Regions from separate parts of the Shinella sp. NM-101 genome, predicted to be linked through region 2. Evidence: riboswitches for the same ligand, from Rfam matches in the RefSeq annotation. Region 2 holds a riboswitch; each other region holds the start of a gene.
What was found. Region 2 has a riboswitch for cobalamin ahead of metE (5-methyltetrahydropteroyltriglutamate--homocysteine S-methyltransferase). Riboswitches for the same ligand answer to the same signal wherever they lie in the genome.
Positions count from the first base shown of each region.

Region 1: linked by a shared signal. The riboswitch ahead of nrdH (glutaredoxin-like protein NrdH) and the one ahead of metE (5-methyltetrahydropteroyltriglutamate--homocysteine S-methyltransferase) in region 2 are both predicted to bind cobalamin.
Region 3: linked by a shared signal. The riboswitch ahead of L0976_RS04685 (aromatic ring-hydroxylating dioxygenase subunit alpha) and the one ahead of metE (5-methyltetrahydropteroyltriglutamate--homocysteine S-methyltransferase) in region 2 are both predicted to bind cobalamin.
Region 4: linked by a shared signal. The riboswitch ahead of fdhA (formaldehyde dehydrogenase, glutathione-independent) and the one ahead of metE (5-methyltetrahydropteroyltriglutamate--homocysteine S-methyltransferase) in region 2 are both predicted to bind cobalamin.

Region 1 covers NZ_JACBFT010000007.1:44,758-50,280, reverse strand. The annotation lists gene L0976_RS14720 (SCP2 domain-containing protein) at 96-602, shown strand; gene L0976_RS14715 (peptidase U32 family protein) at 593-1,570, shown strand; gene L0976_RS14710 (U32 family peptidase) at 1,579-2,514, shown strand; gene L0976_RS14705 (hemerythrin domain-containing protein) at 2,524-2,985, opposite strand; cobalamin riboswitch at 3,232-3,449, shown strand; gene nrdH (glutaredoxin-like protein NrdH) at 3,700-3,921, shown strand; gene nrdI (class Ib ribonucleoside-diphosphate reductase assembly flavoprotein NrdI) at 3,932-4,330, shown strand; gene nrdE (class 1b ribonucleoside-diphosphate reductase subunit alpha) at 4,327-5,523, shown strand, end outside.
Region 2 covers NZ_JACBFT010000010.1:78,710-84,232, forward strand. The annotation lists gene metE (5-methyltetrahydropteroyltriglutamate--homocysteine S-methyltransferase) at 1-2,170, opposite strand, end outside; cobalamin riboswitch at 2,270-2,485, opposite strand; gene L0976_RS18750 (aromatic ring-hydroxylating dioxygenase subunit alpha) at 2,566-3,795, opposite strand; gene recJ (single-stranded-DNA-specific exonuclease RecJ) at 4,102-5,523, opposite strand, start outside.
Region 3 covers NZ_JACBFT010000002.1:173,592-179,114, reverse strand. The annotation lists gene lysS (lysine--tRNA ligase) at 1-203, shown strand, start outside; gene L0976_RS04690 (hybrid-cluster NAD(P)-dependent oxidoreductase) at 398-1,501, opposite strand; gene L0976_RS04685 (aromatic ring-hydroxylating dioxygenase subunit alpha) at 1,503-2,747, opposite strand; cobalamin riboswitch at 2,855-3,101, opposite strand; gene L0976_RS04680 (DUF6656 family protein) at 3,400-4,005, shown strand; gene L0976_RS04675 (diguanylate cyclase domain-containing protein) at 4,013-5,077, opposite strand; gene L0976_RS04670 (L-threonylcarbamoyladenylate synthase) at 5,229-5,523, shown strand, end outside.
Region 4 covers NZ_JACBFT010000003.1:114,904-120,426, forward strand. The annotation lists gene L0976_RS07595 (xanthine dehydrogenase family protein molybdopterin-binding subunit) at 1-18, opposite strand, end outside; gene L0976_RS07600 (xanthine dehydrogenase family protein subunit M) at 28-1,044, opposite strand; gene L0976_RS07605 ((2Fe-2S)-binding protein) at 1,041-1,556, opposite strand; cobalamin riboswitch at 1,776-1,978, shown strand; gene fdhA (formaldehyde dehydrogenase, glutathione-independent) at 2,160-3,350, shown strand; gene L0976_RS07615 (asparaginase) at 3,449-4,429, opposite strand; gene L0976_RS07620 (GntR family transcriptional regulator) at 4,667-5,416, opposite strand.

The DNA.
Region 1 (5,523 bases), on a different contig from region 2:
TGCCGGGGAAAAATGTTGCGGTCTTTGACCTCGCGCAAACTCCCCGGGCGCAAGGCTGCCTAGGGTCGCGCCACATGTATCTCGCAGGGCCGCCCATGACATCGCTATCTCCGCTCCTCGCAAAACCGGTCGATCTGGCCCCGATCTGGCTGGTGGAGCGGGTGGCGCGGTCCATTTTCGCCAGCGTCCTCAAGGCGCATCCCGATGTGTTCGAGCGACTCGATACCTACCGGCAGACCCGCTACGGCTTCTCGCCAACCGATCTGCGGTTGCATTTCACCGTCGTCCCGGCGACGCGGACGCTGGCCGTCTCGCGCGGCCAGCCGCCCCTTTCGGATGCGCGCATCGAGGGGCCGCTGGTGCTGCTGCTCGGGCTCCTGGAGGGGCGGTGCGATGCCGATGCGCTGTTCTTCTCGCGCGAGCTTTCCGTCACCGGCGACATGGAGGCGATGCTGGCGCTGCGCAATGCGCTCGACGACAGCGCCATCGACCTGCCGCGCGAGCTCGGCGCCCTTGCCGGGCCGTTCTCGCCGCTGGTCGCCGGCACGGCGCGCTACATCCGCAGCAAGGCGCTCGAAGGAAGGGATGCGACATGGAACTGATCTGCCCGGCCGGCACGCCAGCCGCCTTCCGCGAGGCGGTGGAAGCGGGCGCCGACGCCGTCTATTGCGGCTTTCGCGACGAGACCAACGCGCGCAACTTCCCCGGCCTCAATTTCAGCCGCGAGGAACTGCGCCAGTCCATCGCGCTCGCCCACAGCAAGCGCGTCCTCACCTTCGTCGCGCTCAACACCTTCATGCGGGCGGGCGACGAGGCGCTGTGGTATCGCGCGGCGGACGACGCGGTGGCGCTCGGCGCCGATGCGCTGATCCTCGCCGATTTCGGCCTGATGGCCTATGTCGCGGAAAAGTACCCTGAGCAGCGGCTGCATGTTTCCGTGCAGGCCTCGGCCTCCAATGCCGACGCCATCCGCTTCCTCATCGAGGCCTTCGGCGCAAAGCGCGTCGTGCTGCCGCGCGTCCTCACCGTGCAGGACATCGCGCGGCTGACGCGGCAGATCGACTGCGAAGTCGAGGTCTTTGCCTTCGGCGGGCTCTGCGTCATGGCGGAGGGGCGCTGCTCGCTCTCCTCCTACGCCACCGGCAAGTCGCCCAACATGAACGGCGTCTGCTCGCCCGCAAGCCATGTGCGCTACCGGCAGGACGGCCCGGACCTCGTCTCCGAGCTCGGCGCCTACACGATCAACCGATTCGGCCCCGGCGAGGCCTCCGGCTATCCGACGCTCTGCAAGGGACGCTTCGAGATCGGCGACGTCGAGGGCTACGCCTTCGAGGACCCGGTCTCGCTCGACGTCATCGACGAGATCGACGCATTGCGCGCCGCCGGCGTCTCGGCGCTGAAGATCGAGGGACGCCAGCGCGGCAAGGCTTATGTCGCGGAGGTCGTGTCCTCGCTGAAGAAGGCGCTCGATGCGGCGCCGGCCGAGCGCGCGGCGCTCGTTGCAAGGCTTCGCGCCATGAGCGAGGGCCAGCGCACCACCACGGGCGCCTACGACAAGCGCTGGCGATAGGAAAGAGCATGACGACGACAGCAAATCCCGCCCTCAGCCTCGGGCCGGTCTATTTCCTCTGGGACGGGCCGAAATGGCGCGACTTCTATTTCCGCATCGCCGACGAGGCGCCGGTGGAGCATGTCACGCTCGGCGAGACGGTCTGCTCCAAGCGCCAGCATTTCAGCGAGCCGCACGTCGCCGAGGTGATCGAACGGCTGGAGGCGGCCGGAAAGAGGGTGACGCTCTCGACGCTCGCCATGGTGACGCTGGAGCGGGAAAGCCGGCACGTCCGCGATCTCATCCGCGACAGCGTCCATCCGGTCGAGGCCAACGACCTTTCCGCCCTCGGCCTCCTCAAGGGCAGGCCGCATTCCATCGGCCCGCTGGTCAATGTCTACAATGCCGCCACGGCGCGCATGCTTGCCGCGCGCGGGGCGCAGAACATCTGTCTGCCGCCGGAACTGCCGGCCGCCTCGATCCGCGAGATGCTGGCCGCCATGCCCGGCTTTTCCTTCGAGCTCTTCGCCTTCGGCCGCATGCCGCTCGCCATCTCCGCCCGCTGCGCCCATGCGCGCTCCAAGGGGCTGACGAAGGACAATTGCCAGTTCATCTGCGGCGAGGAGCCGGACGGCCTGCCGCTGCGCACGCTCGACAGGCAGTCCTTCCTCGTGCTGAACGGCGTGCAGACCATGTCGAGCAGTTGCGCCGTGCTGGTCGACGACCTCGCGCCGCTGGCCGAGGCGGGCCTTTGCCGCGTCCGCCTGTCGCCGCAGGACTGCGACATGGTGGCCGTGGCCAACCTCTATCGCGCCGTGCTCGACGGCCGGATGGATGGTGCGGAGGCGATCGCGGAACTGGCATCCGTCTATCCGGGCGTGCCCTTCTCAAACGGCTTCCTGCACCAGCAGGAAGGCGCGGCCTGGGTGTCGCGCGGGCGGAACGCGGCGATGGGGCACGCCTGAGCGGAAGGCTCAGGCGAAGACCTCGCGCACGTCCGCCTTGGCGGAGAGCAGCGCCTCCAGCAGCACCTGCTCGGAAAAGACATGGCGGCGCAGGCTTTCCTGGAAGCCGCCGATCATGCGGGCAACGGTATCCGGGGAGAGCGCGCAACGCTCCTCCGCGACCGCCTTCAGCGTCAGCGACAGTTCCTCCGCGGCCAGCCTGTCATAGCGGTGCTCCGCCTTCAGCCGCTCGATCGTCAGGGCCGCGAAGCAGGAGCCGGCATTGCGGTCGAAATCGGGAAAGAGCAGGCGCTCCTCCAGGTCGTGAACCGCCCTGAGGAGGGGCGGGATCGCCTCGGCGAGGTCCCGCAGTTCGCTGACGATCCCGGGCTCTCCTGCCGCCTCCTCGAGGCGCAGGCAGAGATCGAGCAGGTCTTTATGAAGCGCTTCCAGCCGGCCGATGTCGGCAGCGGCGAGGGACGGTTCGGTCATGGTGCCTCCTGCAGCCTGTCCATTCGGCAGCGCATCCGTGCGGCGATATGTGTGGCCGGGCTGCGCATCCGCCATGGAACGATCCTTTTGACGCCGCCATCATGCCGTGCTCCGGCCCGCCGCTCTTTGTGCCGGCGCAAAGTCGCCCGCAGGCGGACCGGCGGGCCTGCCCGCGCCGCCGCCGGCCGAATGTCATGAATCCGTTGATAACCTGCCATAGCCATTGACGCATTTTTTACCTCGTCTACTATATCTTGTGTTCGAGGTTCCTTCGATTCGAGAGGATCGAAGGCTAAGACGGGAATCCGGGGCGGCCATGATGGCCGCGACAATCCGGAGCTGCCCCCGCAACTGTAAGCGGCGAGCATTCGTTCGATGAGCCACTGGGGCGCAAATGCCTTGGGAAGGCGGACGGATGTGGCGACCCGCAAGCCAGGAGACCTGCCTCGCGCATCAACGTCCACGGGCGGGGAGTCCGGCAGGCGAGTGGTCGGTGCGGAATGATGCCGCCCGTCGTTTTCCCTGGTGCCCCGCGTAACTGCTTCGGGGTGAAGTCCATGTCGATCACGTTTCCAGCGTATCCGCGCGAGTAGCAGCGCCCCTGTGCCCGGCCGTCGGTACACGGCCGTCCATCTCATGTCCGACGTCTCGGACGGCCATCGGCGGATGGCCGGACGATCTCCCATGCCCAATTCCCAGACCACGAGGAAAACCATGTCCATCACCGTCTATTCCAAGCCCGCCTGCGTCCAGTGCACCGCGACCACCCGCGCGCTCGACCGCCAGGGTATCGATTACCGAGTCGTCGACGTGTCCGAGGACGCCGATGCCTTCGCGCTCGTGCAGGGCCTCGGCTATCGCCAGGTTCCCGTCGTCATCGCCGGCGAGCGCCATTGGGCCGGCTTCCGGCCGGACATGATCAGCGCGCTCGCCTGAGGGGCGCATGATGGCCGGGCTCGTCTACTTCTCCAGCCGTTCGGAAAACACCCGCCGCTTCGTCGAAAAGCTCGGGGTCAAGGCCCTGCGCCTGCCGGTCGATGCGGCGGAGGAGTCGCCGGAGGTCGAGGACCCCTTCGTGCTGGTCTCGCCGACCTATGGCGGGGGCGGCCAGAAGGGGGCGGTGCCGAGGCCCGTCATCCGCTTCCTCAACAATCCGCGCAACAGAAGCCTGATCCGCGGCGTCATCGCGGCCGGCAACACCAATTTCGGCACCGGATACGCCGTCGCGGGCAACATCATTTCCGCGAAGTGCGCGGTGCCGTTCCTCTACCGTTTCGAGCTGCTCGGCACGAAGGAGGACGTCGACAACGTCAGACAGGGACTGGAACGATTTTGGACACGATGAACACCCCGACGCCCCGGGACGCGAGCGAAAAAACGCCTCACGCGTTTCCTCACCCCGTGGCAGACAAGCCGGCGAAGGCCCCGGAAATCACGGCGCTGGATTACCACGCGCTGAACGCGATGCTGAACCTCTACGACGACGAGGGGAAGATCCAGCTCGACAAGGACCGGCAGGCCGCCAAGCAATATTTCCTCCAGCACGTCAACCAGAACACGGTCTTCTTCCATAACCTCAGGGAGAAGCTCGATTACCTGGTGACCGAGGGTTATTACGAGCAGGAGGTGCTGGACCAGTATTCCTTCAATTTCGTGCGCGATCTCTTCGACCACGCCTATGACAGGAAATTCCGCTTTCCCACCTTTCTCGGCGCGTTCAAGTACTACACGTCCTATACGCTGAAGACCTTCGACGGAAAGCGCTACCTGGAGCGCTACGAGGACCGGGTCTGCATGGTGGCGCTGGCGCTGGCGCGCGGCAGCGAGCAGCTTGCCCGCGAGCTCGTCGACGAGATCATCTCCGGCCGCTTCCAGCCGGCGACGCCCACCTTCCTCAACGCCGGCAAGAAGCAGCGCGGCGAGCTCGTCTCCTGCTTCCTGCTGCGCGTCGAGGACAACATGGAGAGCATCGGCCGCTCGATCAATTCGGCCCTGCAGCTTTCCAAGCGCGGCGGCGGCGTCGCGCTGTCGCTGACGAACCTTCGCGAGATGGGCGCGCCGATCAAGCAGATCGAGAACCAGTCGTCCGGCGTCATCCCCGTGATGAAGCTGCTGGAGGACAGTTTCTCCTATGCCAACCAGCTCGGCGCGCGGCAGGGGGCGGGCGCGGTCTACCTCCACGCCCATCATCCCGACATCATGCGCTTCCTCGACACCAAGCGCGAGAATGCCGACGAGAAGATCCGCATCAAGACGCTCTCCCTCGGCGTCGTCATCCCCGACATCACCTTCGAGCTCGCCAGGAACAACGAGGACATGTACCTGTTCTCGCCGCATGACGTGGAGCGCGTCTACGGCGTGCCCTTCACCGAGATCTCGGTGAGCGAGAAGTACCGCGAGATGGTCGAGGACGGGCGCATCCGCAAGAAGAAGATCAAGGCGCGCGACTTCTTCCAGGTCATCGCCGAGATCCAGTTCGAGAGCGGCTATCCCTACATCATGTTCGAGGACACGGTGAACCGGGAAAACCCCATCGCC
Region 2 (5,523 bases):
CCACGTCGGGCACGCGCGGCGAGTGGATGTCGTAGACGCCGGGACCGATCTCATTCGGATAGTCGAAATCGCGGAACGCATCGAGCAGTTCCATCTTCGAGCGCGACGTCTCGATGGAGATGACGTCGGCATCCATGGCGGCGATGGCCGAGATGATGTCGTTGAACTCCGAGTAGCACATGTGGGTGTGGATCTGCGTTACGTCCGCGACACCGCTGGCGCACAGGCGGAAGCATTCGACCGCCCAGCCGAGGTAGTGCTGCCAGTCCCGGTGGCGGAGCGGCAGGCCCTCGCGCAGCGCCGCCTCGTCGATCTGGATCATCTTAGCGCCGGCCTTTTCAAGGTCGACCACCTCGTCGCGGATGGCGAGCGCGATCTGCCGGCAGGTCTCGCTGCGCGGAATGTCGTCGCGAACGAACGACCAGTTGAGGATCGTCACCGGGCCGGTCAGCATGCCCTTGACCGGCTTTCCGGTCAGCGACTGCGCATATTGCCACCAGCGCACCGTCATCGGGTTCGGCCGCGAGACGTCGCCGAAGATGATCGGCGGGCGGACATAGCGCGAACCGTAGCTCTGCACCCAGGCATGCTGCGTGAAGGCGAAGCCCGCGAGCTGCTCGCCGAAATACTGCACCATGTCGTTGCGCTCGAATTCGCCGTGCACCAGCACGTCGAGGCCGATCTCCTCCTGCCAGCGGATCGCCGCTTCCGTTTCCTTCTGCAGGAACGCCTCGTAGTCCTTGTAGCTGAGCGCGCCCTTGGCATGGGCGGAACGGGCCTTGCGGACGTCGCCCGTCTGCGGGAAGGAGCCGATCGTCGTCGTCGGGAAGAGCGGCAGCCGGATCGCCGCCGCCTGGACCTTGCGGCGCGTTTCGAATGCGCTGCCGCGCGCCTTCATGCCCTCGTCGATGCCGGCGATGCGGCCCTGGACGAGCGGGTCGGTCACCTTCAGCGAGGCGGCGCGGGCGGCGATGGCCCTCGATGCACCATCGACAGCCTGCCTCACCGCGTCCTCCCCTTCGGCGAGCCCCCTGCCGATCGCCGAAAGCTCGCCCAGCTTCTGCGTGGCAAAGGAAAGCCAGGACTTGAGGTCCGCATCGAGCGCCGTTTCCAGTTCGAGGTCGATCGGCACATGCAGCAGCGGGCATGAGGCGGCAACCTCGACCGCACCCGCGGCGCGCGCGGAAACGACCGGCGCCAGCCGGCCAAGGATCGCCGCAAGGTCCGCCTTCCAGATGTTGCGCCCGTCGATGACGCCGAGCGACAGGACCCGATCGGCCCCCATCGCCTTTGCGACGGGTTCGAGTTGCTCCGGCGCTCGCACCAGATCGACGTGGAGACCGGCGACGGGGAGCGCGGCGACCGCTTCCAGATTGTCGGCCAGCGCGCCGAAATAGGTCGCCAGCATCACCTTCAGGCCCGGCGCGGACCTGGCAAGCGCCTCATAGGCGAGCTTGAAGGCATGGCGCTCGCCTTCCGTCAGGTCGAGCGCCAGGACGGGTTCGTCGACCTGCACCCAGTCGGCGCCGGCGGCCTCCAGCCGGCGGAAGAGCTCCTCGTAGACCGGCAGCAGCCTTGCCAGGAGATCGAGCGGCTTGAAGGTCGAGGGCCGGGCCTTCGAGAGCTTGAGGAAGGTCACCGGACCGAGCACGACCGGGCGCGTATGAATGCCGAGCGCCTTGGCCTCCAGGAAATGATCGACCGGCTTCTGCGCGGTGAGCGTGAAGGCCTGATCCTCGCCGACCTCAGGGACCATGTAGTGATAGTTCGTGTCGAACCACTTGGTCATTTCGAGCGCCGGCACGCCCTGCGCGTGGTGCGCATGGCCGCAGTCGGCGCGGCCGTCGCCCTGACTGCCGCGCGCCATCGCGAAGTAGATCGACAGCGGCACCTCGCCGCCCGTCCAGCCGTAGGCGGCCGGGATTGCGCCGACCATCACGGCCGTGTCGAGCACATGGTCGTAGAGGGAGAAATCGTTGGAGGGAATCTTCGTGATGCCCTGGTCGCGCTGGAGCGCCCAGTTTTCGGCGCGCAGCCTGCGGGCCGTTTCGAGAAGGTCGCTTTCGGCGATCCTGCCGGCCCAGTGGCCTTCGAGAGCGAATTTCAGCTCGCGGTGGCGACCGATGCGCGGGAAGCCGAGGGAGGCGACCGGGAGAGTTTGCTTGGACATTGACATACCCCATAGGTTTCAGGGGGCATGGGTAAAGCGGACGCGAGCAGGCATCGCCGTTTCAGGCGAACTGCAGCAACCACCGGGACACCCCGCCCGTGGACGTTATTTCGTCTTGGCAGGTCTCCTGGCTCACGGGTCGTCACCCTGTCCGTCTTCCCAAGGCCTTGGCCTCAGTGACATCGGTGGACAGCGGCTCGCCGTTTACAGTTGCGGGGGCAGCCCCGGCATTGCCGACGGATCGACGCACCGGATTCCCTCTTAGCCCTGGGACGGATAATGCCGCTCCAGGGAACCATGACGGGGCACAGTTCTGATCATAACGGAGGGATTGTCAACAGATATAAAGAAATCTTTATGTCTTTATTTATTTTACTGATCGCGGAGCACCGCTCTCACGCGCGGCCGATCTCGTCGAGATACCACTCGATGTAGCGCAGTTCGTTGTGCTCCATCGGCGCGATGGGGCCGGGCACGAAATAGTGCGACTGCACGCCGCGGGCGGTGTGCTCGATGATCGCCTTGTCCTCCGCCGTCGTGACCTTCCAGAGCCAGGTGAGCTTCCCGAGATCGTAGTCCCTGCCCTCCTGCGCATTGCCGTCGACCAGCCAGATCAGTTCCATCTCGCAGCTTTCCGCCGTCTTCGGGATGAAGCGATAGATCATGCCGTGGTCGGGATAGCAGACGAGGAATGTCGTGCCGCCAAGATGGATGGAGGTGACCCCGCCGTCGAAATCGGTGAATCGGCCCATCAATGGCGCGACCGCCCTGCCGTCCTCGCTGCCGCTCTGCACGCCGTCATAGAGCGCATAGCGGAAGGCATGGATCGCCTCGCGGCCCTCGCGCGAGGTCTGCCAGTGATTGCCGGAGCCGACCTCGATGCCGAGCGCGCAGGTGCGCGCCTCCATCGCCTCGTTCAGCGCCTCGATCATGTGCAATGGCTGTTCCAGCGCATGGGTCTGCGAATATTCCGGATGCGCGGGGCCGCAATGGTAGCATTCCACATAGTTCTCCACCGCCAGCTTCCAGTTGGCGGCGACCGGATAGGTCTCGCGATGCGCGACCCTGGCACCCGCCCAGCCGTATTGGCCGCAGGTCGCGTGCAGCAGGTTCTCCACCTCGGAAAAGTCGAGCGGCTCTTCGGCGAAGGAGATGAAGACGAGCCCTTCGACGACGCGGACATGCAGCGTCTTCAGCCCGTGGTCCTCGCGCCTGAAATCCTTCGGCATCAGCCGGGCCGCCTTGAGGCTGCCATCGTTGCCGTAGGTCCAGGCATGGTACGGACAGACGAAGACCCGCGCATTGCCCTTCTGTTTCGTGCAGACCTCCGCGCCGCGGTGGCGACAGACGTTGAGCATCGCATGAACCGACCCATCCGGCGCGCGCGTGAGAATCACCTGCTCGGTATCGATGCGGAAGACCTCGAAGTCATTGACCTCTGGAATGACGCTCTCATGGGCGAGACAGTGCCAGTGGCGGCGAAAGACCCGCTCCATATCGCGCCGGTATATCTCCGGATCCTGGTAGAACGGCCGGGCAAGGCCATGCCCCTTGCGGTGCTCGACGATCAAGCGGGCGATTCCATCATTTGCACTATCGATTAGAGCGTCCGCAGCCTGCGCCATGCTTCTTCAACCGTAAAACGTTTTCGATGCAGCGCAGTATCAGCAGCGGCCCGGCGGCCGGCAAGGTGCCGTAATCGGGATAATTAATCGATAAAATCAATCACATGAAAATCCGGAAAACCGTTTGCATGTCGCGATCGGATATTGTCGTTCATGCGGGCCCGTGCACCGGGAATAGCGGATGCGCGATGAAATCGGCAACCGGATCGCGGGGTTGCGCCGCGGCCCGCCGTCAGGCGGCAGGCCTGCCGGGCCGGAAACCGCCCTCACCCGTTTTCCTGAATGCGTCATCGACCGGCAAGCCGGTCAGAACGCCTTGGCGGCGTCGATCACGCGGAACTGGATGCGCCGGTTGCCCTGCCAGCTATCGGCGGAAAGCGTGCCGGCCAGATGCACCGCCTGCCCGCGCTCCTTCATCAGGAAGAGGCCGAGATCGGCTTCCGCGGCGCGGAAGGCCATGGCGTCGAGCCGTCCGCCGTCGGGGCCTTCGAGGCTGACGCGCAGATGATTGACGCCGACGGGGCGCACGTCGCGCACGCGATGCGCCGGCAGCGCGAAGATCGGCTGCGGATGGCCGGAGCCATAGGGGCCAGCCTGTTCGAGCTGGTCGGCGAGCGCGAGCGTTGCGCCGCTGGCGCTGAGCGCACCGTCGATCTTCAGCGTCTCCACGGCCACCAGTTCGCGCACGGCACGCTCCGCGCGCTCCTCGAAGAAGCTGCGCAGCCGGCCGAGATTGCTCCGCTCCACCGTCAGGCCCGCCGCCATGGCATGGCCGCCGCCCTTGACGAGGATGCCCTCCTCCACGGCAGCGCGCACCATGCGGCCGAGATCGAAGCCGCTGATCGAGCGGCCGGAGCCGGTGCCCTTGCCCGAGGGGTCGAAGGCGATGGCGAAGGCCGGGCGGCGGAAGCGGTCCTTCAGCCGCGAGGCGAGCAGGCCGACGACGCCGGGATGCCAGCCCTCGCGGGCCGTCAGGATCACCGCGGCGCTTTCGCCGGTACCGTATTCCGCCTGCGCCTCGGCCTCGGCCTCGGCGAGCATGGCGACTTCCATGGCCTGCCGCTCGCGGTTGAGCTCGTCGAGCTGCTTTGCGATTCGCTCGGCCTCGCCCGGCTCGTCGATGGTCAGGAGGCGGCTGCCAAGGGCGGCATCGCCGATGCGTCCGCCGGCATTGATGCGCGGGCCGACGAGGAAGCCGAGATGATAGGGCGTCACCGGCCCGCCGATGCCGGCCTGCTTGAGCAGCGCCGTCAGGCCGGCATTGCCGAGATGGCGCGCGGCGACGAGGCCCTTGACCACATAGGCGCGGTTCAGCCCCTTCAGCGGAACGACGTCGCAGACCGTCGAGAGCGCAACGAGATCGAGCATGGAGAGCAGATCGAAGCTTCCCGCGCGCGTGTCGCCGCGCTGGCGCAGCAGCCGCTGGAGCGCCACCAGAACAAGGAAGACGACGCCGGCGGCGGACAGATGCCCCTGCCCCGACAGGTCATCCTCGCGATTGGGATTGACCAGCGCCACGGCAGGCGGCAGGTCCACACCGACCTGGTGGTGGTCGATGACGACGACGTCGATGCCGCGCTCGCGCGCGACGGCGAGCGATTCGTGGCTCGTCGAGCCGCAGTCGACCGTGACGATCAGTTGCGCGCCGCGGTCGATAAGCTGGCCGATGGCGTTCGGGTTCGGGCCGTAGCCCTCGAAGATGCGGTCGGGAATGTAGATTTCCGCCGG
Region 3 (5,523 bases), on a different contig from region 2:
TGGTCGAGCAGCTCGAACAGGCCCATGCCCGCGGCGAGAAGGCCAAGCAGCTCGATGACGAATTCCTCGACGCCATCGACCAGGGCATGCCGCCCGCAGGCGGCCTCGGCATCGGCGTCGACCGCCTGATCATGCTCTTGACGAACGCCCCGTCGATCCGCGACGTCATCCTCTTCCCGGCACGCCGGGCGAAGGCGGACTGACACGCTTCGTTGCGGTGGCAGGAAGCACCGCTTCCCCTCCGTCGTGGTCCGGCTCGACCCGACCATCCATCCCCACAGCCTCACCGTGGCTTGGATGCTCGGGGTCAAACCCGAGGGTGACGCGCGTGCGGAGGTAGCCGTCGAGCAAACATCGAAGCCCCCATCATCCAAGATGACGGGGGCTTTTCCTTGCCTTACGCCTCGATGGAGACATCCCCGATGGGCCGCGAGCAGCAGGCGAGGATGTAGCCTTCCGCGATCTCGTCGTCGAGGATGCCGCCATTGTGGCGCATCTCCACCTCGCCAGAGACCTTCATCACCCGGCAGGTGCCGCAAAGCCCGCCCTCGCAGGCCGCGCCGATGCGCACGCCGGCCGCGCGGGCCGTCTGCAGGATCGTCTGGCCGGGCGGGCACTTGCCCTCCTTGCCGGCCATGGTGAAGCTGACGGTCGCGACGGCATCGGCATCGACCTCCTGCTCGCCGGCGCCGGCACGTATGGCGATTTCCTCCGGCGCGGGGGCGCTCGACGGCTGGAAGCTCTCCTCGTGATAGCGGTCCATGTTGAAGCCGCAGACCTTCAGCATGTCGCGCACACCGCGCATGAACGGTTCCGGACCGCAGCAGAAGACGGTGCGGTCCCGGAAATCCGGGGCGAGCAGCGAAAGGCGCGCCGCGTCGATGCGGCCGCGAAGGCCATGCCAGCCGTCGCGCGGATTGTGGCCCTCGACGACGAAGCCGAGCGCAAGGTTCGGCATCTGGGCGGCAAGACATTCGAGCTCGCCCTTGAACAGCAGGTCCTCCGGCTTGCGCGCGCAGGTGACGAAGGCGACGTCGGACTGCGGCGCGCAATCGGCCATCCAGCGCGTCATCGACATCATCGGCGTGACGCCCGAGCCGGCGGAGATGAAGAGATACTTCTCCGCGGGATAACGCACGAAGGAGAAGTCGCCGAGCGGCCCGAAGGCCTTCAGCTTCATGCCGGGGCGCAGGTTGTCGAACATCCAGCGCGTGCCGATGGAGTTCTTCTGCGCCTTCACCGTCACCGCGACCGAGAACGGGCGCGATGGCGAGGAGGACAGCGTGTAGGTGCGCATGACCGGATCGTCCTCCGACACCGGCAGCTCCAGCGTGACGAACTGGCCCGGCAGATACCGGAACCAGTTCTTCTGGTCGGAGCTGAAGGTGAAGGTCATCACATCAGCCGTTTCCACGGTGACGGCGATGCACTCCAGCAGGTTGTGGCGGTCGTGCCAGGGATTGAGTTCGTCGAAATGGTGGAAATGGCTGACGACCGTCATGTCACGCGACCTTGGTAAGCGGCTTCTTGGCGCCGTCGAGCCGCTCGATCATGAAGTTCGAGTACCATTCGACGAACTGCATGACGCCGCCCTCGTCCTCGGCCGAATAGGGGCCGGGCTGGTAGGCGGGCGAGCGGATGCCGAAGGCATTTTCCTCGACGATCCGGCGGTCCTGGTCGTTGGTCTCGGTCCAGACATGGGTGAGTTCGTCGAGACGGTAGTCGACGCCCTCGACCGCATCCTTGTTGACGAGCCACTTCGTCGTGACCTGCGTCAGTTCCGGGCCGAGCGGCAGCACGCGGAAGGTGATGGCGTGGTCGGCGAGGACGTGGTTCCACGTCGTCGGATAGTGGAAGAGCAGCAGCGTGCCGACATGGCTTTCCAGCATGTCGTTGGAGAGCGGGCGCTGCACCGCGCGCGCGCCGGACATGGTGTAGCTCTCCGCATCCTGGATGAGCGGCATGCGGGCAGCGCGGAACTGGCCGGTCGGCGAGATGCGGAATTCGCTCGGCAGGCCCGCGGCCTCGCACTTCGCCCAATGCGCGGCGATGACCGGATCGTCCTTCGCCCCTTGCACGCCGGTCGCGCTCGGCGCTTCCGGATAGGTGCGGCAGAGCTCCGGGTGGTTTGCGGCGCAGTGGTAGCACTCGCGGTTGTTCTCCCAGACGAGCTTCCAGTTGCCCTTCTCGATGATCGTGCTCTCGAAGGCGACCTTCGTCTCTCCGAGGCGGTGGCGGGCGAGATAAGGCTCAGCCGTCGAACGGAAGGCGGAAAAGTCGGGCGCCTCGTCGGCGAGGCAGATGAAGATGTAGCCGCCGACGGTCTCGCAGTGGATCTGCTTCAAGCTGTGCTGCGTCTTGTCGAAATCCGCCGCCATGTGGCGGGCAAAGAGCAGAGAGCCGTCGAGCTCGTAGGTCCACTGGTGGTAGGGACAGACGAGCTTGGCCGAGGTGCCCTTGTGCTGCGTGCACACGCGCGAACCGCGATGGCGGCAGGAATTGTGCAGCGCGCGGACGGTGCCCGAACGGTCGCGGGTGATGACGACGGGATAATCGCCGACCTGCACGGTGAAGAAGTTGCCGGCCTTCGGGATCTCGCAGTCATGGCCGATGAACAGCCAGTCGCGATACCAGATCGTCTCGAGGTCGAGCTTGTAGTGGTCGGGGTCGATATAGAAGGCCTGCTCGAGGCTGTAGCCCTCGCGCCGGTTCTTGAGCTTGCGGAGCACGTCGCTGCTGATGTCCATGGCGGATCCTCAACTAATCCAGATTTGGGCCGAGGCGCACGGGAGGAGACGGCATCCGGGCGGAAGACCGCACGGGCTGCACGCTTCCCGGCCGCCCGCCGCAGCCAGTCACGATCGTTTCTCCAGGCTGGTTTCCGGGCTGAGGAGCGTCCTGCCGGGCCGTTCCCTTTTCGAAGCCGGACGGCTTCGAGGGTCGTGCCTTGCCTGACCGGTGCAACGCCTTCCCAGACCTCCCGTCCAGTGGCCGCTGCTGCACCTTGCTCCAACACCGTTGCGGGGGCAGCGCCGGACTTCAACCGGCTTCCCAATTCTCCACCCCCCTGCGGGGGCAGCACCTTGAGTGTCTCCATCTAACCGCAAGCGCGGCGGCGCGGCATGTCGGAAAACGACATGCCATTCTGATTTGACGACAGTCAAGACGGAGCATGGAGCACAGATAGAATCCGGTTTTCTCCACTTAACTCAACTACATATGCCGATTTTCACGGCAGGCCGCCCATTCTTTCGGCACGCCCGCATCCGCGATCAGTCTCTTGTCATATTGCGACCATGATTGTGACGCGCAAAAGAAGGCAGCCGCACGGAAAGGAATGCTTAACGACGTTTTCATAAGCTTTCCGGCAATCCGGGCGCGAGGACGGGGTGTCGAAGCGTGCAGCAGACGAAATTCCGATACTACGACGCCGTGGCGTTCAAGCGCGCGAACCCGCCGCGCTCCGCCGTTCATACGGAATTCCTGCGCACCGGCCGCATCGAGCGCAATTTTAGCTGGAGCCCGAACGAGAAGCGCTATCTCAGCTACCAGGAGGTGGCCGAGCGGACGGGCCGCAAGCTGGAGCGGGCGGGCAACGTCACCCACGAGCGCATCAACGGCTTCCACCGTTCGATCCAGTTCCCGAAGCTGATCTTCCACCGCACGCTCGCCGGGACGCCGCATCTCGGCTACTGCCACATCACGGTTGCCAATTCGCGCTTTGCGGAGTTCGACAATGTGCAATGGGCCTTCTACATGGCCAATTTCCTCGCCGAGATCGGCGACGGGGAACAGTTCTTCGCCGGCATTTCGCAAAAGCCGGGACGCATGTATTTCGCCGTCGCCATCGCGCCGGCGGAAGATGAAGGGCGCCTGACGATCGACCGGACGGTGCGCGGCAACGGCGTCATCTTCCGCACGGACGACCCGAAGCTCGCCATGAAGAACGTGCTGATGCTCGGTGCGCGCAACGAAACCCTGCGCAGGGCCATCGAGGCGCTCTGACGCGGGCTCACGAAGCCTTGTAGAGCATCCACTCCTTGCCGGCCGGCACCTCGTCGCCGCGGCCGTAGACGACGATCTGGTCGCCCCCCGCCGCCTTCGCCTCCGCCAGCGCCCGTTCGCAGGCGGACGAAAGGTCGAGCGCGCTGTCGGCCCGGTCCGTCATGCACACGCCGGTGGAAAGCGTGAGATTGCCGAGATTGCGGCCGGTGCGCGGATCACGCAGCGGCACCGCCTGGAAGGCCGCGCGCAGGAGATCGACAAGGCGCGTTACCTCGCCCTCGTCCGCGGTGTTGAACAGGAAACCGAAACGCAGGCCGTCGAAGCGCACGGCAAGGTCCTGCGCCGGGAAGGCCTGGCGGATGAGGCCGCCATAGAAGGTGACGAGATGGTCCGACAGCGCCTCGATCTGGCCGGGCGAGAACCGCCGCTCGGCATCGACCTCCGCAATCGCCACGCCGCACAGCAGCGGCATCTGCGGATTGGCGTAGACGCGGGCGAGCGCCTTGTTGAAGGCGCGGCGGTTGCCGAGCCTGGTCGGCGGGTCGATGAACTTCGTCGCCTCGAACTCCACCATCTCCTTCTGGATGCTTTCCATGGCGGCGGTCTGCGCCGCGACCTTCTCCGCCATTTCCGCCGCATGGTTGACGCGCTGCTCGGTCGCCCGCTGCAGCGCCTCGAGCGAGCTGCCGAGCGCGCCTTCGCCAAGGCGTCCGGCATCGCGGATGACCTGCGAGGCCTCGCCGATCAGGCGGCCGTAGTCGTTGAGCGAGGAGCGCTCCTGGCTGAGCAGGTGCATGAAGTTGCTCATCTCGCTGCTGAGCGCGCCCGCCGAACGCTGCAGCACGCTCGCCTCGTGCTGGTGGGGCAGGTATTTGCGGCCGAGTTCGTCGAGGGCGGCCTGCGACTTGTATTTGCCGAGCGCGATGAAGTCGCGCACGAGATCCGGATTGCTGCCGGCATAGGCCTCGTAGACCAGTTCGTAATTGCGCGGCAGGCCGTCAATGCCCATCTGCTTCATCGCCATCGCGATCCGCAAGGCGATGTCGGTTTTCGAGGATTTTCTGTGAGTCATGATGGGGACCTGCGTGCGGGACTGTTGGCCCCCGTATAACAGGCGGCTCTTTCGGCCCCTCTAACCCGGTCGCTCGAATTTTAGGCAACCGCGCGGTCTTGGCAGCCACGGCCAAAGCCCTGTAAAGGAAGCAGAAAGACGGAAGGACGACATGGCGGATATCGTGGATACCCGGACGGATGGCGAGGCCGCGCTGGCACGCGCCGTGGAGACGCTCGCGCGCGGCGTGCCCGTCGCCATTCCCACCGAGACGGTCTACGGCCTTGCCGCCGACGCCACCGATCCGCTGGCCATAACCCGCATCTATGAAATGAAGGGCCGGCCGCGCTTCAATCCGCTGATCTGCCACATGGCCGATCTTGCCATGGCGGAAAGGCACGCGGTCTTCGACCCGCTGTCGCGCCGGATCGCCGAGGCCTTCTGGCCCGGCCCGCTGACGCTGATCG
Region 4 (5,523 bases), on a different contig from region 2:
TCTGGAACGGTCGAGCATTCTTGCCTCCTATTGGATTGCCTTGGTCGTCTGGCTCTGCGGCATGCCGCTGGCCGCCTGCCGCAAGGCGCGGACGATCGCCCGTCGGGCGAGGGGAATCTTGAAGTCGTTGCCGCCCTGGCCCCGGGCATCGAGGAGCAGGCGGTCGGCCACCTGCCGGAATGTCTCGTCCGCCGCCGGCGCGCCTGCAAATTCCGCCTCGGCGAGCGGATCGCGCCAGGGCTTGTGCGCCACGCCGCCGAGCGCGACGCGCAGGTCGATGATGCGTCGGTCGGCGATTTCCATCGCAGCGGCGACCGATACCAGCGCGAAGGCATAGGACAGGCGATCGCGCAGCTTCAGATAGGAGTAGTGACCGGCAAAATGGTTGGCCTCCAGACGGATGCCCGTGACGAGTTCGCCGCGCTCAAGAATATTGTCGCGGTGCGGCTCATCCCCCGGCAACCGATGGAAATCGGTAAAGGCGATGTCCCGTGCGCTGTCGGGCCCTACCACTTCCACCGTGGCGTCCAGCGCCGCGAGCGCCACGCACATGTCGGAGGGATGCACGGCAATGCATTTGTCGCTGGCCCCGAGGATGGCGTGCATGCGGGTAAGGCCGCCGATGGCCGCGCAGTCGCTGCCCGGCTCGCGCTTGTTGCAGGGGGTGGACGGGTCGTAGAAATAGGGGCAGCGGGTCCGCTGCAGCAGGTTGCCGCCGGTCGTCGCGGCGTTGCGCAACTGCGGCGAGGCGCCGGCGAGGATGGCGCTTGCAAGCAGGGGAAAGCGCGCCTCGATCCGGGCATCGTAGGCGACGGCGGAATTGCTCGCCAGCGCGCCGATGCGCAGGCCGCCATCGGCAAGCGCCTCGATCTCCTTCAGGGGAAGGGAATTGATATCGACGATCGCGTCCGGGTGCGCCACGTCGTATTTCATGAGGTCGACAAGGTTGGTGCCGCCGGCCAGGAACTGCGCCTGCGGGCTGGCGGCAAGCGCGGCCACGGCATCCGCGACGGTTTCGGCGCGGGTATAGGCAAAGGGTTTCATTCCGCCGCCTCCCGCCAGGAAGCCCGGCTCGAAAGCACATCCTCGATGGCGTCGGCGATGTTGGTATAGGCGCCGCACCGACAGAGATTGCCGCTCATCAATTCGCGGATGTCGTCGCGCGTGTGGGCATGGCCTTCATTCAGGAGCCCGATGGTGGAACAGATCTGGCCCGGCGTGCAGTAGCCGCACTGGAAGGCATCATGCTCGACGAATGCCTTCTGCACCGGATGCATCCTTTCCGGCGTGCCAAGACCTTCCACGGTGGTGATCGCAGCCCCGGAAAGGGTGACGGCAAGCTTGAGGCAGGCATTCATGCGCTGCCCGTCGATGACGACGGTGCAGGCGCCGCACTGGCCATGGTCGCATCCCTTCTTGGTACCGGTCAGTTCGAGGTCGCTGCGCAGGAGGTCGAGGAGTGTCGTCCAGGGATGGACATCCAGCGTATAGGGCGTGCCGTTGATCGTAACGGAGAGGGGACAGGTGGGTAGACGGCTTGCAGGAACGGTGTCCATCGGTTCTGTCTTTCATTGCGAGGATGGATCGCTAACGAGAGGCGCTGGGCTTTGTTCCTGCCGGGGCGGTGATGGACGCCGGCCATGTCGCCCGCAAGCCCGGGAATATCGCAGTCCGGCTTCGCCAGGCTGCGCGAATGCGTCGATGCAGCGGATGGAAGCTGTCGTTCAGGGTGCCGGCGATGTCGTTATCTCGCGGGTCATTGCGGACGATAAGTGGAATGCTGGGCCATTCAGGGTGCCATGCCGAAAGCCTCGGCATGGATAATTGGGAAGCCGGTGCGATGCCGGCGCTGCCCCCGCAACGGTAGCGGAACGAAATCTCGACGAATGCCACTGGCCGCCCGGCCGGGAAGGCGTCGAGAGTGTCCTCGAGGGACGGTTCCGAAGCCCGGAAACCAGCCTTGAAGCAAAGACTCGGCCGATTGCGGTGGGCGATCGAGAGGCGAACGGCGTTGTCTTGCAATCGCTCCGTTCCTTCCTCTCTCCACCCGTCGTCGGGAAACGATGCGCACCGCCGTCCGGCGGCTCGCAAACGTTGCGATCGCGATCCTGCCTGCCGAGGAGCGGGCAGGACGGCTTCAACCCAGGAGGAGACAGACTATGAGCAGGAACAGAGGCGTCGTCTACATGCGGCCCGGCAAGGTCGAGGTGCGCGACATCGACGACCCGAAGCTGGAGGCGCCGGATGGCCGGCGCATCGAGCACGGGGTCATCCTCAAGGTGATCTCGACCAACATCTGCGGCTCCGACCAGCACATGGTGCGCGGGCGCACGACGGCGATGCCGGGTCTCGTGCTCGGGCACGAGATCACGGGCGAGGTCATCGAAAAGGGCATCGACGTCGAGATGCTGGAGGTCGGCGACATCGTCTCGGTGCCATTCAACGTGGCCTGCGGGCGCTGCCGCTGCTGCAAGTCGCAGGATACCGGCGTCTGCCTCACCGTGAACCCGTCGCGCGCCGGCGGCGCCTACGGCTATGTCGACATGGGCGGCTGGATCGGCGGGCAGGCGCGCTACGTGACGATCCCCTATGCCGACTTCAACCTGCTGAAGTTCCCCGACCGCGACAAGGCGATGGCGAAGATCCGCGACCTCACCATGCTGTCGGACATCCTGCCGACCGGCTTCCACGGCGCGGTCAGGGCGGGCGTCGGCGTCGGCTCGACGGTCTATGTGGCCGGTGCCGGTCCGGTCGGCCTCGCGGCTGCCGCTTCCGCCCGCATCCTCGGCGCGGCGGTCGTCATGATCGGCGATTTCAACAAGGACCGCCTGGCGCATGCCGCCAGGGTCGGCTTCGAGCCGATCGACCTTTCCAGGAGCGACCGGCTCGGCGACATGATCGCCGATGTTATCGGCACCAACGAGGTCGACAGCGCCATCGATGCCGTCGGTTTCGAGGCGCGCGGCCATGCCGGCGGCGAGCAGCCGGCCATCGTCCTCAACCAGATGATGGAGATCACCCGCGCCGCGGGCTCCATCGGCATCCCCGGCCTCTATGTCACCGAGGATCCGGGTGCCGTGGACGACGCGGCCAAGCACGGCAGCTTGGCGCTGCGCTTCGGCCTCGGCTGGGCGAAGGCGCAGTCCTTCCACACCGGCCAGACGCCCGTGCTGAAGTACAATCGCCAGCTCATGCAGGCGATCCTGCACGACCGCCTGCCGATCGCCGACATCGTCAACGCGAAGATCATCGCGCTCGACGACGCGGTCCAGGGCTACGAGAGCTTCGACCAGGGAGCGGCGACGAAGTTCGTGCTCGACCCGCATGGCGACCTGCTGAAGGCAGCCTGACGGCATGATCGGGCACCGGCCGGCAAGGCTGGCCGGTGCCTTCCTTACCGCTCCGCAGTCGAAGGCGGCGTTTCATCGCCAGCAGGCTGCGGAGCTTCTTACATCCCGAACCGTTCGACCTGCCGCCGGATCTCCGCCATCGGCATGCCGCTGCCTAGCAGCACGGACAGGAGGATGCGGGCCTTCTGGGCGCTGAGGTCACCCGCGAAGATGACGCCGCCTTCGGCGAGCGTCCGTCCGCCGCCATTGCCGTAGATCGGCTTCACGCGCCCCCGCTGGCAACGGCTGGTCATGACGACCGGAATGCCCTGGCCGACGAGCTCTATCGCCGCTGCGGTCACCGGCGGGGTCGCATTCCCCCGGCCGAAACCCTCGATGACGATCCCCTTCACGCCGGCTGCGGCGGCAAGGCGGATGGAGCGGTCCGTGGTCCCGATCCCCAGCTTGACGATCTCGACGTCTTCCTCGACGCGGTCCGTTGAGATCGTGCCGGCGAGGTTGGGGCGTCGGTGCACGATCACGGTGTCCCCGTCGACCTCGCCGAGCTTGCCGTGCTCGCCGGACACGAACGTGTCGACGCGCGATGTGTGAGACTTCGTCACGTCGCGCGCGGCGTGGAATTCCTGCTCGAAGCACAGGAGCGTGCCGAGGCCGCGCGTGCCCGGAGCGCCGGCCACCCGCACGGCGTCCGCGATGTTGCGCGGGCCGTCGCTGTCCGGCGCGTCGGCGGCGCGCTGGGCGCCGGTGAACACGACGGGCTTGTCGCCGTCAACGAGCAGGTCGGCCATATAGGCGCTCTCCTCCATCGTGTCCGTCCCGTGGGTGACCACGACGCCATCCACCGCGGGATCGGCGAGGTGGGACGAGATTCTTCGGGCGAGCCTGAACGCATCGCCAAGCGTCAGGGCATAGCTGCCGGTTGTCATTAAGTCGTCCACCACCAGATCGAAGCCGTCCAGGGGATCGTGCAGTCCCGTGCGGAGCGCCTCGCCGCGAAGCTGCGCGGTGACATGCCCCGTGGCGGAATCCGCCCGCGAGGCGATCGTCCCGCCGGTGGTTATGAGAGCGATTCTGGGCATGTTGCACCTCTTCCCGGGCTGCCGCTCGGATCCGGCGGTTGAGCATCAAGGCATTCGGCAGCGACCCGCCGAGATCAAAGGCCGGCATTCCTCGCCGCGGTCAAAACGTAAGGCAAGGCTTACTCGAACCGGATTGCCTCAGCGACCGGCCCACCGGCGAAGACGAAAACGGTCTGCGATGGCTGGCGCGCCTGTGCCTTCGTGGCGAGGAACCGCGACGAGGCGGGCCGAAGCGCGTCACGCACCGGCCGCGCCCCGCAGCCAGAGCATGGCGTTCTCCAGGTTCGGCTCCGGCTCGGCGCGGTCGAGCTTGAGGTCGGCGGTGATGTGCTTGAGGTGGTGCGCCATCTCGTGGCTGGCCGCCTCGCCGTCGCCCCGCTCGATCGCCGCGACGATGGCGCTATGCTCGTCGCGCGGGCAGCCGGTTTCCGCCTCGGCATGCACGAGGATGGCAAGGCAGGTCAGCACCTGGAGCTCCGTCATGAGGCGGATGAGATACGGATTGCCCGTCATTTCCGCGAGCTTGAGATGGAACTCCCCGCTCAGCCGGACGAGGGTGGAGCGGTCCTGCCGCAGGCGGGCTTCGCCTTCCATGGCGATATGCTCGTGCAGCGCCGCCAGGTGCTCCGGCGTCCGGGTCTCGGCAATGCCGCGCACCATCGCGGGCTCGACCATCTCCCGGACGTGAAGCATCTTGCGGGCCTCGTCGCGGTTGGGAGAGGCGATGGTGCATCCCTGGTTCGGGGTCTTCTTGAAGACGCCGATCTCCGAGAGCTTGGCGATCGACTGGCGCACCACGGTGCGGCTGACGTCGAAGGCTTCCGAGAGCTGCGCCTCGGTGATCCGCAGCCCCGGGGGCAGGCGCTGCTCGAAGATCGCCAGGATCAGTTTCCGGGTGACCTCCATTTCCGTGTAGCCGTGGATCCTCTTCAGGCTGCCTGCGTCTTTACCGGGATCCGCCGCAGCCTTCCGGCCTGTTCCTTCCATCGATCACTTCCTCCGCGAGGCCGCAGCCTCCCCCAAATAAACGCCACGGTTTCAATCGTGCTGCACTTTTCTCATGCGGCCCGGGAAAAAGCAATTGACAAGCGACA